DNA from 2 places in the Halobacillus shinanisalinarum genome. Region 2 is predicted to be linked to the other one. Evidence: riboswitches for the same ligand, from Rfam matches in the RefSeq annotation. Region 2 holds a riboswitch; the other holds the start of a gene.
The links. A riboswitch is a leader RNA that binds a small molecule or an ion and turns the genes downstream of it on or off. The one in region 2 is predicted to bind cobalamin.
Positions count from the first base shown of each region.

Region 1: another riboswitch for cobalamin. It lies ahead of MUO14_RS14310 (ribonucleoside-diphosphate reductase subunit alpha); the one in region 2 lies ahead of MUO14_RS01000 (DUF4430 domain-containing protein).

Region 1 is NZ_CP095074.1:2,844,962-2,852,912, reverse strand. It holds gene MUO14_RS14340 (FAD-binding oxidoreductase) at 1-36, opposite strand, end outside; gene MUO14_RS14335 (nucleotidyltransferase domain-containing protein) at 213-932, opposite strand; gene MUO14_RS14330 (alpha/beta fold hydrolase) at 886-1,779, opposite strand; gene MUO14_RS14325 (YnfA family protein) at 1,890-2,216, opposite strand; gene MUO14_RS14320 (class I SAM-dependent methyltransferase) at 2,279-2,959, opposite strand; partial or broken gene MUO14_RS14315 (class I SAM-dependent methyltransferase) at 2,973-3,724, opposite strand; cobalamin riboswitch at 3,918-4,097, shown strand; gene MUO14_RS14310 (ribonucleoside-diphosphate reductase subunit alpha) at 4,327-6,558, shown strand; gene MUO14_RS14305 (ribonucleotide-diphosphate reductase subunit beta) at 6,574-7,614, shown strand; gene MUO14_RS14300 (SDR family oxidoreductase) at 7,674-7,951, opposite strand, start outside.
Region 2 is NZ_CP095074.1:176,211-184,161, reverse strand. It holds gene MUO14_RS01010 (response regulator transcription factor) at 203-919, shown strand; gene MUO14_RS01005 (ATP-binding protein) at 919-2,700, shown strand; cobalamin riboswitch at 2,739-2,919, shown strand; gene MUO14_RS01000 (DUF4430 domain-containing protein) at 3,114-3,509, shown strand; gene MUO14_RS00995 (ECF transporter S component) at 3,516-4,025, shown strand; gene sigX (RNA polymerase sigma factor SigX) at 4,239-4,772, shown strand; gene MUO14_RS00985 (GerMN domain-containing protein) at 4,762-5,907, shown strand; gene MUO14_RS00980 (helix-turn-helix transcriptional regulator) at 6,488-6,943, shown strand; gene MUO14_RS00975 (ferredoxin) at 6,978-7,226, opposite strand; gene MUO14_RS00970 (YpbB family protein) at 7,368-7,951, shown strand, end outside.

The DNA of each region.
Region 1 (7,951 bases), 2.2 Mb from region 2:
TAATTCTTCATATAAGTTGCTCTCTGTTAAGTTCATATGTAAATCTCCTTCTATCAAGATGAGCTAAAGCTATTAACTACAATTATACTAAATAATCAGTCAATTATAAAGAAAGCTAGTAACATTTTATCCACTACTCTTAGAGAATGAACCATTACATCGATATAGGAATGCTCGACTTTTTTAGTAAAATCCTCTTTTTCCAGAGATCCTTAGCTCTCCCCTTTTCCCATTGAATACCCTGCAAACAAACGCCCTCCATATTTTTCTAGCACGCTGTCTGCAACAGCTATCACTTGCCTTTTATCCCCCATCCTATAAAATGTGTCGAAGGCTTCCACTATTCGGTCAGCAAACTTATCATCGTATTGCCTCAACGCGCGTATCGCCCATTTTGAATGCCCGACCCATTGTTGATTTGTTCTTAAGTAGAATTCAATGATTAGTTCCGCTAACACTGGGGCAATGAATAAATCCTCTTCTCGTTTAGTGCTACCCAAGAAATCATCTAAGGCATCAGTTAAAAAATAACGCTTTACCTCAATCGTTTCCTTAGTCCATGCTTCAGGACCCTTCACCAAAAGCTGCTCCGCTTCTTTTTTAACAGCAGAAATAAAGGGGTGCTCTTTTACTATGGTTCCTTCTGCCACCATCCTCGGCAAAGATGGTCTGCCGCGGTCTACATCACTCTTAAAAAATTCCTTATAGGAACTCAAATTATGTACAAACAATTCGATCGGCCATCCTTGATCAACAAGTGATTCTCGATAAGAGTTCTTGCAGCCTTCCTCAAAAATAACCATATCTAAATCTGATGTTGCTGTTTCTTCCCCGCGCACAACACTCCCGGAAAGTAATGCTCCTGTACAGTTAGGGAAGTATTTCTTAGTAAACTGTTTCGCTGATTCTATTGGATGTGGTCGTTGCTTCATCTTCCTTCCCCCTCCTTTCTAGGAAAGCTTTCATATCGGGAAGCAGTGTTGGATCACTCCAATGCACATAATGCCCTCCCCTCACTTTCCTGTATTCAATAGGGAGTGCTTTCCTCTTCAGCTTACGGATATTTTTGTATGTAATTTTACGTTCTTTTTCATTTATATTTTCAAAAGAACCATAGGCCAGATAAGTTGGCACGGTAACTTTCTTTAGAAGTTTTAGGATATTCAAGTTATAGAAACCGAACATTAGCTGAAGTCCTTCCGCTGTGAGGCTGCTAGGTTGTTTCAGAGCTGTCCTTACATAAGAGGTATCCTTGATCAACACTTGATCGCAAAATTGACTTACTTTCATTTCAAAATCCTCATCCGCATTTCCACCTGAGAATAGCGGTTCAAGTCTTTTCAAAAAGGTGCGCCCAAATAGTTGAACGAATCGATTCATTAATGGAAAAGCAAACGCAAATACCCCATATTCAGAGGTTGGGATTCTGGGAAAGGATTTGTGTCCTTGATCCAGCAGGAGAAGCTTTTTCACTCGTTCGGGGAAGTGAACAGCAAAAGCCAAAGTTAATGCCCCGCCAAGTGAATGTCCCACCAGATTGGTTACCTTGATCCCTTCCTGGTCGAGGTAGTCAGCAAGCCACTTGGCCATATCGAGTGAAGTGCAGCGACCTGCGTGCTTCTTCCCTCTTCCAAAACCAGGCAAGTCTATCATATGTATTTCATAATCGTCTTGGAGATATTCCGCTATATTCATTCCCTCGTTCCCAGTAAATCCACCTGCAGGAAGAAAAACTAACGGTTCTCCCTGTCCAACCTTTTCAACGTGGTAAGCCGGCATAGATTTAAGCACCTCCATATACGTTTCTAGGGTCCTCCGTTTTACATGAAATAGTCTACATTCTTGAAGGAGAGCCCACCAACTAAGGAATCTACCCCCAATAGGTACAACTAGTTCCGGGGTGCCCACAACATCACAGACACTCCTATTAAACATATTACCGCGCCAATCCAATCATATGCATCTGGTGTTTTTTTATCAATTAGCCATCCCCAAAGGAGGGATAATATAATAAAAACTCCTCCATAGGCTGCGTACACCCTTCCAAAAGAAGGAAAGGTTTGAAACGTAGCGATCACTCCATACATAACTAGGGAAAATCCGCCAACTATCCCCCAATAAAAAGGTTTACCCTCCCTAAGCCAAAGCCAAATGAGATACCCACCGCCAATTTCAGCTAGTCCAGCTAAAAGGAACAGTATAACCACCATGAACATTCTAAACTCCACCTCTTTTATTTACAGCAGACGTAATTCCTTAAACAACCAATAGTAACCTTTTATTCCTTTTCAAAAATAAACACCCACATAAACGTTAGCGCTTGCTGAAGTTCGACGGGTAAACCAGACAAGTCTTCCTTCTCCACCTCACGTTTGTACACACCATGTCCGTCTTTAAGTTTCCAGCCTGTTTCCCCAGCCATTTGTTCAAGCTCCCATGGCATCATTGTGTTGCAAATTACCTTTTCTCCATAAACGCGACGATAACTATTCATTCTAGGCTTCGCAGTTGGACCTAATACCCCGATACAAAGCTTCCCTCCTGGTTTAAGTACGCGTTTCATTTCCTCCAGCCCCTTGAAGGGTACTTCTGTCCACTCAAGGCTGTTCACAGCCATAATTGCATCAAAGCTCTCTTTTTCAAAAGGAAGATTGACGAGATCGCCTTGAATGAACTTCAGATTGTCTTTCTCAAGACGGGACTTAGCCCGCTTTATCATATCCTCGGAAATATCAAGTCCTGTCACGGTATATCCTGCCTTTTCAAGCTTGTAGGACCCGTATCCATCGCCACATCCTAAGTCAGCTACTTTACTACCTGCTTCCACATGGTTTTGTAAAAAAGGAATAATTGTTTTCCTACTGCCCTCATCCCACATATTCTTACTGTTGGCATTCCAAAATTCTGCTCGTCCATCCCATTGTTTCTCTGCTTCCTGATGCCAATTAAATGAATTCATTCGTGTTTGCCTCCTATGGTTTGCGTGCCTTGATTATAAAAGTTGCCGGAATCATACGCGCTTTATATAAAGAGTAATAACGCTCAGAGTATTCTTCCTTTTCCTCATGACTATCCACTTCCCCTTCTATGATTCTCTCAATCTGAAAGCCTGTCTGGATGAGTTCGTTTATGTACGTACTAAGTTTTCTTTTTGGCAAAATAGCTGCCGCTTCTTCTCCCTTAAAGCTTTCGATCAAACGATCCTCCTTTGCCTCGTAAGGGTTCGCAACGACAAGCCTGCCATCTTCTGCATTCACTACAGGATAAAAGGGATGCTCCCAGCTAAAGATCAAGCTTCCCCCTGCTTTCAGGTAAGAAAAAATCAATTGGAGAGTCTGTTTTAAATCCACCGTCCAACCAAGCGCATAGATTGAATATACAACATCAAAATGATCTGTGGGAATTATACCCGCTTCTTCCATTGGAGCACAACGAAGCTTAACCTTATCATCCTTCAATGTCTGTTTTGCTGTATCAATTTGTGCCTGTGATAGATCAACCCCCAGAGCTCACTCGCACCTTGCTCACTCATACTTTTTAACGAATGGCCGCTGCCACACCCTATATCGAGAACACACGTCCCTTCCACTACATCAAAAAGCTGAAGCTCTTCTTCTGTTTGAACGAACGGTCCATAGTTCGGTAGTGCATCGATTCCATTGTAGTGATGTGCAACCGTATTCCAGCAAGTTCGGTTCATGTCAATTGCTTGTTTTTCATTCAATATAGTCACTTCCTTCTTCTTTCACATAACTCCCTCGTATTAGTAATTCTACATGTCTGAATCTATTCCTCTTTGATCGTTAAACTTCCCCTTCTTTATTCCCATTCGTCAAAAAAACTATTGCGCGGTTCTACAATCTTCGTTATGATAAAAACACAAGATAAGCTAACGAAATATTAAAACAACACTATATATTGTATTAGCGAAGAGAAGATGCCACTAGGCTTAATAGGGAATCCGGTGTAAGTCCGGAACTGCCCCCGCAACTGTTATCGCTCTAGAAACGGATAATCCACTGTGCCTGCGTGCATGGGAAGGACCGGAGTAGAAATGAGCGTTAAGTCAGGAGACCTGTCTTTCTACGCACGAAAGTTTCTACTTCTTCGGGGATTGAGAAGATGAAGCGATGGAATGAACAGGCGTTTTCAGTTGCTCTTTTGGGACGTGCACGCCTTCGTTTCATGGTTTCATCCGCTCAATTTTAATGAGCGGATTTTTTTATGGCTAATTATTCAGACAGCGTGATTGTGATGTGGCGTACCCTTTTTCATCAGGGATTCTCACATGACCTTTTTCAAAAGCTGTTTTAAAGGAGTGATTTGATGGAGATGGTACATACATTAGATTGGCAAGATTGGTTGGAACGTCAGAAGGGAAATTTCCTGTCGCTTGATGTGCAGCGATTGTTGGACAAGCTACCTTCGATGAATCTGGGCCAGATGGGGCACGAGGAGCAGGCGAAGGCATTGATCTTGGAGTGTTTGGCGGAGATTAGTGAGACAGAGCCGGATTGGACGTTTCTCGCGGCGAGGATGCAGCTTGAGATGATGTATGAGGCGTCGAACCGTAACCGCGGGATGAGCGAGCCTTATATGGGGTTGCATCATTTGATTGAGTTGTTAATGGACGAGGAAATTTATAGTACAAATCTACTTACTTCTTATTCGAAACAGGAAATCGAGGAGCTAGAAGCGGCGATTGTGCCTGGTCGTGATCATTTGTTTACTTATATTGGCTTAAAGACGCTTGGAGATCGTTATTTGGCAAGGTCAAAAGCTGGTAATATGTTTGAGCTTCCTCAGGAGCGGTTTATGATCATTGCGATGACGTTAATGGCACAGGAGGATCGTTCAAAACGGTTAGATTTGGTAAAAGAATCTTATTGGGCCTTGAGTCATCTCTATATGACAGTGGCAACGCCAACCCTGGCTAATGCAGGGAAACGTTATGGTCAGCTGAGCTCATGCTTTATTGATACCGTCGACGACAGCCTGCAGTCGATTTATGATACGAACACGGACGTTGCAAATTTGAGTAAGCATGGTGGCGGGATTGGTGTTTATCTAGGGAAAATTCGCAGCCGCGGTAGTGATATTCGTGGCTTTAAAGGTGTTTCCTCTGGGGTACTGCCGTGGATGAAGCAGCTTAACAATACAGCTGTCAGTGTGGACCAGCTCGGTCAGCGGCAAGGTGCGGTTGCCGTCTACCTTGATGTTTGGCACAAGGATATTTTTCCGTTTCTCGACAGTCGGTTGAATAATGGTGATGAACGGCAGCGGACACATGACTTGTTTACGGGAGTCTCGATTCCGGATGTGTTTATGGAAGCTGTTGAGAAGCGTGAAGACTGGTATTTATTCGATCCGCATGAGGTCCGCTCCGTAATGGGCTTTTCTCTTGAGGATTATTTTGACGAAACACGTGGGGATGGCTCGTTTCGACAGCGTTATTACGCTTGTGTTGATAACCCTGATTTGTCAAAAGAAACCGTGCCCGCGATCGATGTTATTAAGCGGATCATGATTGGCCAGCTTGAAACGGGAACACCGTACATGTTTTACCGTGATGAGGTTAATCGCATGAATCCGAACAGTCATAAAGGGATGGTGTATTGCAGTAATTTGTGTACAGAAATTACCCAAAATCAAAGTCCTACTGTCCAGGAAGAACAATATGTTGAGGATGGCAAGATCATTACTGTTCAAGAACCAGGTGAGTTCGTTGTTTGTAACTTATCGAGTGTGAACTTAGGGCGCGCGGTTCCAGCTGGAGTTCTTGCAAGGCTGATTCCGATCCAAGTCCGGATGCTTGATAATGTCATTGATCAAAATTCAATTCCAGTGAAGCAGGCACAACTGACGAATCAATCCTACCGCGGCATCGGCCTTGGTACGTTTGGCTGGGCTCACTTACTTGCTCAGAAAAAAATCGCCTGGGAATCAGATGAAGCAGTTGACTATACGAAGGAAGTGTATGAGGGAATTGCTTACTATTCCATCCTTGCCAGCAGTCAACTTGCCCGTGAAAAAGGCAGTTATCCATTATTTGAAGGGTCGGACTGGGATACAGGAGCATTTTTTGTTAAACGGTCGTTTGATCAAGATAGTAGTTGGAACTGGGAGCAGCTACAACGTGACGTGGCCGAGAGGGGAATGCGTAATGGATACTTAATGGCTGTGGCTCCGAACTCCAGTACCTCAATCATTGCCGGTAGCACAGCAAGCATTGATCCGATTTTCAAAAAGTTTTATTCCGAGGAGAAAAAGGATTATAAGATTCCTGTGACGGCCCCTGATTTAAGCACAGAAACGTATTGGTATTATAAATCAGCATACGATATTGATCAGCATACAAGCATAAAGCAAAATGCCGTGCGCCAGAGATATGTGGATCAGTCGATATCATTTAATATCTATGTTCGTAATTCGATTAAAGCTAAAGAACTGCTTGCTATACATTTAGATGCCTGGAGACAGGGATTGAAGACGACTTACTATACGCGCTCCACCTCTAGTCAAGGGGAATATGACGATTGTGAGAGCTGCTCATCCTAAAGGAGGTTGATGGAATTGGATACTGCCATTCATAAGCGGAAGCTTGTCGATCGTGAAGCACCAAATGCTTCAACAGGAATTGTTAACGGCCGAAGCTCAAACGTACTCAATTGGGACGATACCCGTTATTCTTGGGCTTACCCCATGTACAAACGAATGCTCTCGAACTTTTGGATTCCGAATGAAATTAATATGAGCAATGATTTAAAACAGTGGCCTCAGTTAACGGAGCAAGAACAGGCTTCTTTTAAAAAGATTATTGGTTTGCTTGCGTTCCTTGACTCAATCCAAACTGATTATGCCGGGAAGATTACGGACTATCTAACTGACTCGAGTTTGTCGGCACTCATGCAAGTGCTGGCTTTTCAGGAAGTTGTCCATAATCAATCCTACTCTTATGTGCTATCGACGCTCGTTGATCAAAGTGAGCAGGAACGTATTTTTGAATATTGGAAACATGATGAGGTATTGGTTGAGCGGAACGAATTTATAACTGGCGGCTACCAAGCTTTCTCTGATGAGCCTACATTAGAGAGTTTTCTAAAATCACTGGTATATGATGTCGTACTTGAGGGATTGTTCTTCTATGCGGGTTTTGCGTTCTTCTACAATTTGGCACGCAATCAGAAGATGGTATCGACGAGTACAATGATTAACTACATTAATCGTGATGAACAGATTCATGTCAATTTGTTTACGCGAATCTTCAAGGAAACGTTGACTGAAAATCCAGAGCTTGATCGTAACGAGTATGAGCAATTTGTGACGGAGACGTTTGCTGAAGCGGCGGAGCTTGAAATTAAGTGGGCCCATCATATTATTGGCGATCGCTTCCCAGGAATTCCGATTGGCGACCTTGAAGATTACATCCGGTTTATGGCCAACAATCGGTGCAGCCAAATGGGTGCTGAAAAGCCATTTCCCGGCTATCAAGAGAATCCGCTCAAGTGGATTCGTGCCTATCAAGAAGTCGACGAAGGGAAATCAGACTTCTTCGAACAGAAATCAAGACAATACACCAAAGTATCAGAAGACAACGGCTTTGATGACCTATAAATGGAATATTAACCCACCTCAGGTCATCCATAATTTGGATGACCTGAGGTGGGTTTTATTTACGAACTTACCATTTTTCCTCCATTTACATGGATCACTTGACCAGTGACGTAGCATGAATCATCAGAGGATAAATATACATAGGCTGGGGCGAGCTCAAACGGCTGCCCTGCCTTTTTCATCGGAGTGTCCGCACCAAACTTTTCAACATCCTGCCTGGAAAAACTCGCTGGAATAAGCGGTGTCCAAATCGGCCCAGGCGCAACAGCATTCACTCGAATGCCTTTGTCCGCAACATTTTGTGACAAGGCACTGGTGAAGCCTACAATAGCTCCTT
Region 2 (7,951 bases):
TTTCTTCGTTGCTCGGTTTCTCCGGTCCTCACGTATGAAAGCCATACGCTGTGGTCCTCAAAACGTTCGCGCCTCGAACGTCTTGCGACGCACAAGGAATGTGCTCGTGTCACTTTGGCACAAGGAGGTGACGGTCTTTGTCGACTTCTCATTCGTCAACTTTTTGAACACACACTAGTAAAAAAATGGAGGGAGCAAGCAAATGGATCATGAAGCAAAAATATTAGTGGTAGATGACGAGGAGCGTATTAGAAGGCTTATCCGTATGTATCTTGAACGTGAAGACTATACAGTAGAAGAGGCTGAAGATGGCGAAGAAGCTATAAAGAAAGCCCTGCAAGAGGATTATGATGTGATTTTACTTGACCTCATGATGCCGGGTAAAGATGGTATTGAAGTATGTAAAGAATTACGTGAGAAAAAAGCGACTCCTGTGATTATGCTGACGGCTAAGGGAGAGGAAGCCAATCGTGTGCAAGGCTTTGAAGTAGGGACAGATGACTACATTGTAAAGCCATTTAGCCCGAGGGAAGTTGTGCTGCGTGTGAAAGCGCTTCTAAGACGAGCTTCAACGACAAAATTCTTGGAAACCGATACGTCAGCTAGAAATGTACTAGTATTTCCTCATATGACCATTGATAATGATGCCCATCGTGTCACAGCTGACGGGAAAGAAGTTGCACTAACTCCCAAAGAGTACGAATTGCTTAATTATATGGCCCAAACACCTGATAAGGTGTTTGATCGAGAACAATTGCTAAAAGAAGTATGGCAATATGAGTTCTTTGGTGATTTGCGCACTGTGGATACACATGTGAAACGCCTTCGTGAAAAATTAAGTAAGGTATCAACGGATGCGGCGGGGATGATCGTTACAGTATGGGGCGTTGGTTATAAATTTGAGGTTAGTGGCGAGTAATGTTCTGGAGAAGTGTTGTAGGAAAACTATGGTTTACCATTCTTCTGCTTGTTTGTTTCGTTTTAGTTATACTGACCTTCCTCCTTTTAAAGTTTTTTGAAAATTATCATGTATTAGAAGCAGAACGGGATTTGTTGCAAACAGCTTCGAAAGTATCTGAGGTTGTGGAAGAATACGAGGACCGAGACTTAATATTATCTATGACCAATTTAATTAAAGACCCTGCTAGTCAAATCCTTGTAGCTTACGATTCATCTGATTTTTTAACATCTTCCAGTGACTCAAACAAATTGCCAACTATAGGCTATAACTGGTTTATGAACGACAATGAACTTTCCTCAGTTATAGAAAACGGTGAGGATGTTATGAAAGTGGCAGGGTTTAACCAGTCCGAGCTTGAGGTTATGGTAGTCGGGACACCGCTTGCCAATGAGCGGGGAGCTGTATTTGTATATCAATCACTAGATACGATTCAAAAGACTTCAAATCAAACGACAAAAATAATTTTCTTAGGGGCGGGAATTGCCATTATCTTGACAACAATCTTTGCCTTCTTCCTATCTACACGTATCACCGCTCCCTTGATAAAAATGAGAGAAGGGGCACTTGAACTTGCTAAAGGAGAATTTAATACAAAGATTCCAATTTTAACACATGACGAAATTGGTGAATTAGCGATGGCATTCAATCGTATGGGACGAGAGCTTAAGTTCCACATTAATGCCGTAAATCAGGAAAAAGAGCAGCTTTCCGGAATTTTACGATCTATGGCTGATGGAGTTTTAACGATCAATCGCAAGGGAGAAATTTTAGTCTCAAATCCACCTGCGGACCAATTTTATCAATCATGGAGATATGAAAATCACTCTGTTCAAGCATCTGAAGAAAGACGGCAAGTTCCCCAGCCATTAAAAAAACAGTTTGATGAAGTCATCGAAAGTGAGCAGGAAGTTATGACCGAAATCACAGTTCAAGGCCGTACATGGGTTATGCTCATGACCCCACTTTATGATCGAACCTATATTAGGGGGGCAGTCGCCGTGCTTCGTGACATGACGGAAGAACGAAGGTTAGATAAGTTAAGGAAAGACTTTATCGCTAACGTTTCACACGAACTTCGAACACCAATCTCCATGTTGCAAGGATACAGTGAAGCCATTGTAGATGATATCGCAGAATCAAAAGAAGATAAAAATGAACTGGCGAAAATCATACATGATGAATCACTGCGTATTGGCAGGCTAGTAAATGAACTACTTGACCTGGCAAGAATGGAAGCGGGTCATATTACTTTATATATTGACTCGGTTGAAGTAAAGCCGCTCTTAGATAAGATTATTCGTAAATTCCAAGGATTAGCAAGTGAGCGGGGTGTTGAGTTACACCTTCATTTTGGCGATAACTTCGAGACGATGAATGTAGATGCTGATCGTATTGAACAAGTCTTAACGAACTTAATCGATAATGCGATCCGTCATTCTGAAGAGCAAGGAGTAGTCGATGTAAATATTAAACGAACAGCTACTGAATGGGTGTTTGAAGTCATTGATTCAGGCCCGGGAATTCCAGAGGAAGATCTTCCATTTGTTTTTGAGAGATTTTATAAAGCAGATAAATCTAGGAAAAGAGAGACAAGTAAAAAGGGAACAGGTCTAGGGCTTGCGATAGCTAATAATATTGTAGAAGCACATAGGGGTTCCATACATGTCCATAGTAAAGTAAATGAAGGTACTACCTTTACGTTTAAACTGCCTGTTGACCTTGAGACTAATAACAAATAGCTTGATAATTGACTGCTCTTCATGTACGATGAACAGGAACTTAATAAATAGATTTAGGTACCTTTATGGATGAAATAGGGAATCTGGTGAAAGGCCAGAACTGTCCTCGCAACTGTATGTGTAGACGAAATAAGGAAGACCACTGCGGATAAGTCGCGGGAAGGTCCTTGAGTAGAACGACACACAAGTCAGTAGACCTGCCTGATCTTACGCTGTTTCAAAGCTTCGGGGATTGAGCGTTTGAGGCAACCGGACTGATTCGTGTAATGTATTTACATAGCCTAACTGGTATGTCTTAAGCCTGTTCTTCTATTGAAGAGCAGGTTTTTTATAGTTAGATCTGTGTTGTCCAGTCATATCCTTCCTTCGAACAGCATTATGAGTCAATTTAAATAGGAAGAGGAGTTTTTTTTATGGGAAAGGTGTCTACACTATTATCTGCACTTATGCTGACAATGCTCGTGTTAGCAGGCTGTCAATCGGAAAGCGGCGGTGAGGAAACGGCTTCCAAACAAGAGGAGAAACAAGAGGTAACCCTCCAAATTGAGCTTTCTAAGAATAAAGGCGAGAAAGTCATTTCGACTAAAGACGTGACTGTGGAAGAAGGAACCATGCTAATGGACGTGATGAAGAACAACTTCGAAGTGGAAGAAAATGAAGGGTTTATTACTGGCATAGAAGGAATCACTGCTACTGACGAAAAGGCATGGTTGTTTACAATTAATGGTGAATCTGCAATGGTCGGGGCTAATGAATATGAAGTGAAACAGGGAGACGAAATCGTTTTTGACTTCCACGCTTGGGAATGATGAGAAATGAACACCTATAAACTTACCTTGATCGCTATGCTCGCCTCTATGGCAATTGCAGGAAGGCTTGTTATGGCAAACATCCCCAATGCCCAGCCTGTAACGGCGATCATTATCATTACAGGGTTTTGGTTAGGACCGTTTTCAGCAGTTGTTATGGCTTTTTTAACTACTTTTCTGTCGAATATATTTTTAGGGATGGGGTATTGGACGATATGGCAAGTCGTTTCATGGTCTATTATCGGATTGGTAGCGGGATTAATCGGAAAGTTTTGGTCCACGATACCTGTGTGGCTTCTCTCAATATATGGGTTTATTAGTGGAATCTTATATGGCTTAATCATTTCATTAACGATGAGGGCAGTCGGGCAGCCATTCTGGGCTTATTATTTAGCTGGGCTGCCAATGGATTTAAACCATGCTGCAAGTAACGTCATTTTTATACTCGTGCTTTCCCCTGTGCTAGGTACATTATTTTCTAAATATCAAAAGAGGCATGCGATTTCCAGTGTATAATATGTCGATGTTCGAATAGAAAACCCATCTTAGAAAAGAAGTTGCTAGAGAAGGCAGCTTCTTTTTTGTTTTTGCTCAGAAAATTATAACTATCCTCGCTTTTCGTAGTGTGATATTATTATTTTTCATTTTTAATTATCCGTATTATGATGGGGAAGTGTAACTTTTTAATCTACATAAACGACAATATGAGTGAACGGGGAGGTTCAAGGTGTGAAACCGTTCTTTGATGAATTTTATGATAAGTATCATCGAGATCTATTTCAATTTATTTATTATATGGTTAAAAACCGTCAAGCAGCTGAAGATTTAACACAGGAGGTTTATATAAAAGTGCTCCAATCGTACCAATCTTTTGATGGGAGGAGCAGTGAAAAAACATGGTTGTTCTCTATTGCTCGCCATGTGGCAATTGACTATTTTCGCAAACAAGGAACAAAACGTAAGAGGATCATGGACTTTTTTAACTGGGAAGAAAAAGGGGAGTCCTTGAAGGATGGTGAACCTTTACCTGATGAAGTCGTTGAATTGAGTGATCAAATGAGAGAAGTTTATAAAGCGCTTGATCAATGTACGCTAGATCAAAAAAGTGTCATCATTTTGAGGTATATTCAGGGAATGTCTATACAGGAAACTGCAGATATCCTTCAGTTCAGTGACAGTAAAGTGAAAACAACACAACATAGAGGGATGCAGGCTTTGAAAAAACGTTTACAAGCAAGGGAGGTGGATGACCATGAAGCATAATGATGAACAGAATAACCGTTTAGAAAAGATGCTGCATGAGCTCCCTGAAATTAAGGATAAAAAAACGAAGGCGGAGTATGATCGTCAAATTCCTGAAGAAAATTCTCAACAGAGGAACTCACGGCCGAGATGGCTTATGCCTGGTCTCGCCTCTATAATGGCCTTGCTGATTCTGGCGGTTGTTGTACCTTTCTCATTTTATACCATGCAAGATGGGGCTTTAGAGACACCTGAGTCCACTACTGAAAATCAAACGTTGACTCGAGGAAATCATGAAGGTTCAAATAGTCCGGAAAAGCTTCCTGCTGAAGGCAGTCAAGGAGATATGGCCTCAACGAGTGAACAACTGAACAGTATGCTTGTAGAAGAAATTACGAATGAGATGGAGCCTTTAGCTGTAGCTGACCGAAATGCTCAACATATCGTTCCTCTAATGGTAATGGAAAATGGAAAAGGTGAAGAAAAGAAGACAGTAAATGCCGATAAGCTCGGGTTATCAGAGAGCTTTTTGAAAGACATTGATATTTCGATTAACAAAGACGCAAATAAAGCAAGTGTTATATTTCCGAATGACTTTACAGTAAGCGGTGGGAGTGCGATGATTACAAAGATTGTAGATAGCATCAAGTGGGCTGTCGAACCTTACAATATTGATAACATTTCCCTGCAGACAGAAGACGGGGCACCAGTTTCGTTAGGCAGTTATGGAGAGGTCACCTCATTGTCATCTATAAAAGAAGGCAGCTTTATTTTTAAAGTACTCAAACCTTCTTCAAAGGATACCTCTTTCTTCGTACCTATCTCTATAACCAAAGGACTTTCAATAAGTGATGCTTTAAAAGAATTAAAAAAGGATGAGGAAAATCCTGAAGTAAATGCACCTATTCCTTCAGAAGTTAAGATCCAGTCCTCACGTGAGGAAGGGGATAAGCTTGTAGTCGAACTCAATGATCCTAAGCATGTTGAGAAACAGGAGATGTTGACAGGCGTAGAATCGATTCTGATTACCGCTCGTCATTTTGGATATAATCAAGTCATATTTGAAAACACGTCGGTCGGAAAACTTGGGCCTTACGAGCTTAATGGATCAATCGAAACACCTAAAGGACTAAACCCTGTACCAGCTGACGAATAATCAGAACCCTTGCCATAAGCGAGACCACTGAAAAAGTCTTTGTATAGTAAAAAGAGTAGACTTCCTTATTATATAGCGGAGCGTAGTTATACAGCATTCTATCATACTGATTTAAGGAAACTCCCTATATAATGGACTACATGATTGGTTCCGTTCATCTTCATGATCATAAGGTGGCTGGGAAACGGCGTTCGCCCACGAAAAGCCGTTTCCCAGCCATCTTTCTCTTTTTTTATACGGACCCCGTCCTCAACAATCGGAAGTTTTTAAGAAAAATATCACTAACCAAGAGACATCTGAGGTCTTTGTACACAGAAATCATACGACCATTTCATACATGACAATAACAAAAATGCCAAATACATTCCTTATAGAACTGAATAAACGTCACTTTTTCGGCTGCCTCTGCTATAAGCAGGGGGTCTTTTTGTCTGCTTTCCTCCACTGTAGAGAACTTAATTGATCTTTTGCTAATCAACGAGCCTTTCTGCTTTTGTCTGTGTTTACCACAAAGATTTTACGATAGAATAATAAAGGCGCACATGATAAAATAAGGACATGCTAATGAGGAGACGATGGTATGGATAGAGAGGTTTTGATTGAACAAGTTTCAAAAAGAATCAAATTAATACGTGTAGAATTTGGGTACACCCAGAACCGTATGGCTGCTATCCTTGGGGTGTCGAAGAAGACGCTTGTACAAATAGAGAAAGAGAGAACGCAAGCAAACTGGACAACGGTTGTAGCTGTTTGTGCTCTATTTAAAGAAAGTGATATTATGAGAAGTATGCTAGGTGATGCCCCTCTTGAAATTATTGAAACAGTTGCTCATGAACAAATTGATTTGCCAAAGAGAAAGACAATAGGCGGAAAAATGTGGTGGACAACCGCAGAGGAAAAAGGTCAGTATAAATTACAGCAAAATGTTATTAGTCAGCATTTTCGAATTATAGATGAACATGGTTACCGCTGGTACTCAAGTTTTAATAAAGAAGAGGCATTGTTTCGTTATAGTCAATTGACAACTAAGGATTAAAGGTTCCCTTCTGTTTTATGAGAAGGGAACCTTTCTATTCATACTTAAGGGGGTCCCCCTCAAAAGATTGTTCAGCTATCTTAATAGAATCTGTAGGGCAGCCTTCATATGCATCTTCCATATCCTCTTCGTAAATTTCAGGAACTTCTTCAATCCCCTCATTCTCATCAAGCAGCACGTAGGCAAGCCCTTCGTCATCATAGTCAAATATATCTGGAGCAGCGGCACCGCAAGCTCCACAGGCGATGCATGTATCTTGATCAACAATTGTAAATTTTGCCAAGGATATGAACCTCCTTCGAATGTCACCTCATGAAGAAATTTCGTAGAGGGTCAAGTGGTTAAGCTAAAACTCGTACATAGTTATTGTAAGATGTGTGTTTCAACTTTTCAATAGATAAGCAGAGGGGAGTGAAAATCTCATTTGTTTTTATATATTATTTTAGAATGTGTGCTCCAAATGAATGGAGAGCGGACGGTATCAGGGATCTTTCATTTGCTTAAGGGAAAACGATCCTCCCAAACATTACAGGATGCCCGTTCGTATAAATTAGATCAGTACTTTGGCATTTACCCAAGTCTTTCAAAGCAAGTCTTGCAGGCATTCATTAAACGTGCAGCTAATGAGCAACTTATTAGTATAGAAAATGAGCAGTTTGCTGTCTTTAGAGAGAAAGGTAGCGATTATTTGTCCAACTATAAGGGGCCATTCCCTAAATACTTTTCAGGGATGGCTGAACACGGGAATGTAAGAGACTTTCAAGACCGGTTGCAATTGCATATTCAAACAGTTACTCATATGTCAGTGAATAACCCAGCTTTTTTGCCTATTATCGAGCAGCTTAAGGTTCAACAATGGGTAAAACAGCAATTTAGCTTGAATAAAGCAAGAATTAAAGATGTTGAAGTGCAGTTATATTTGGAGTTGGCCACGTTACTTAATCAATTGACATGTTTAGAGGCAGAACTATTTACAAGTCGATTAACTGGAGAAAGTGTTGTTGGGGA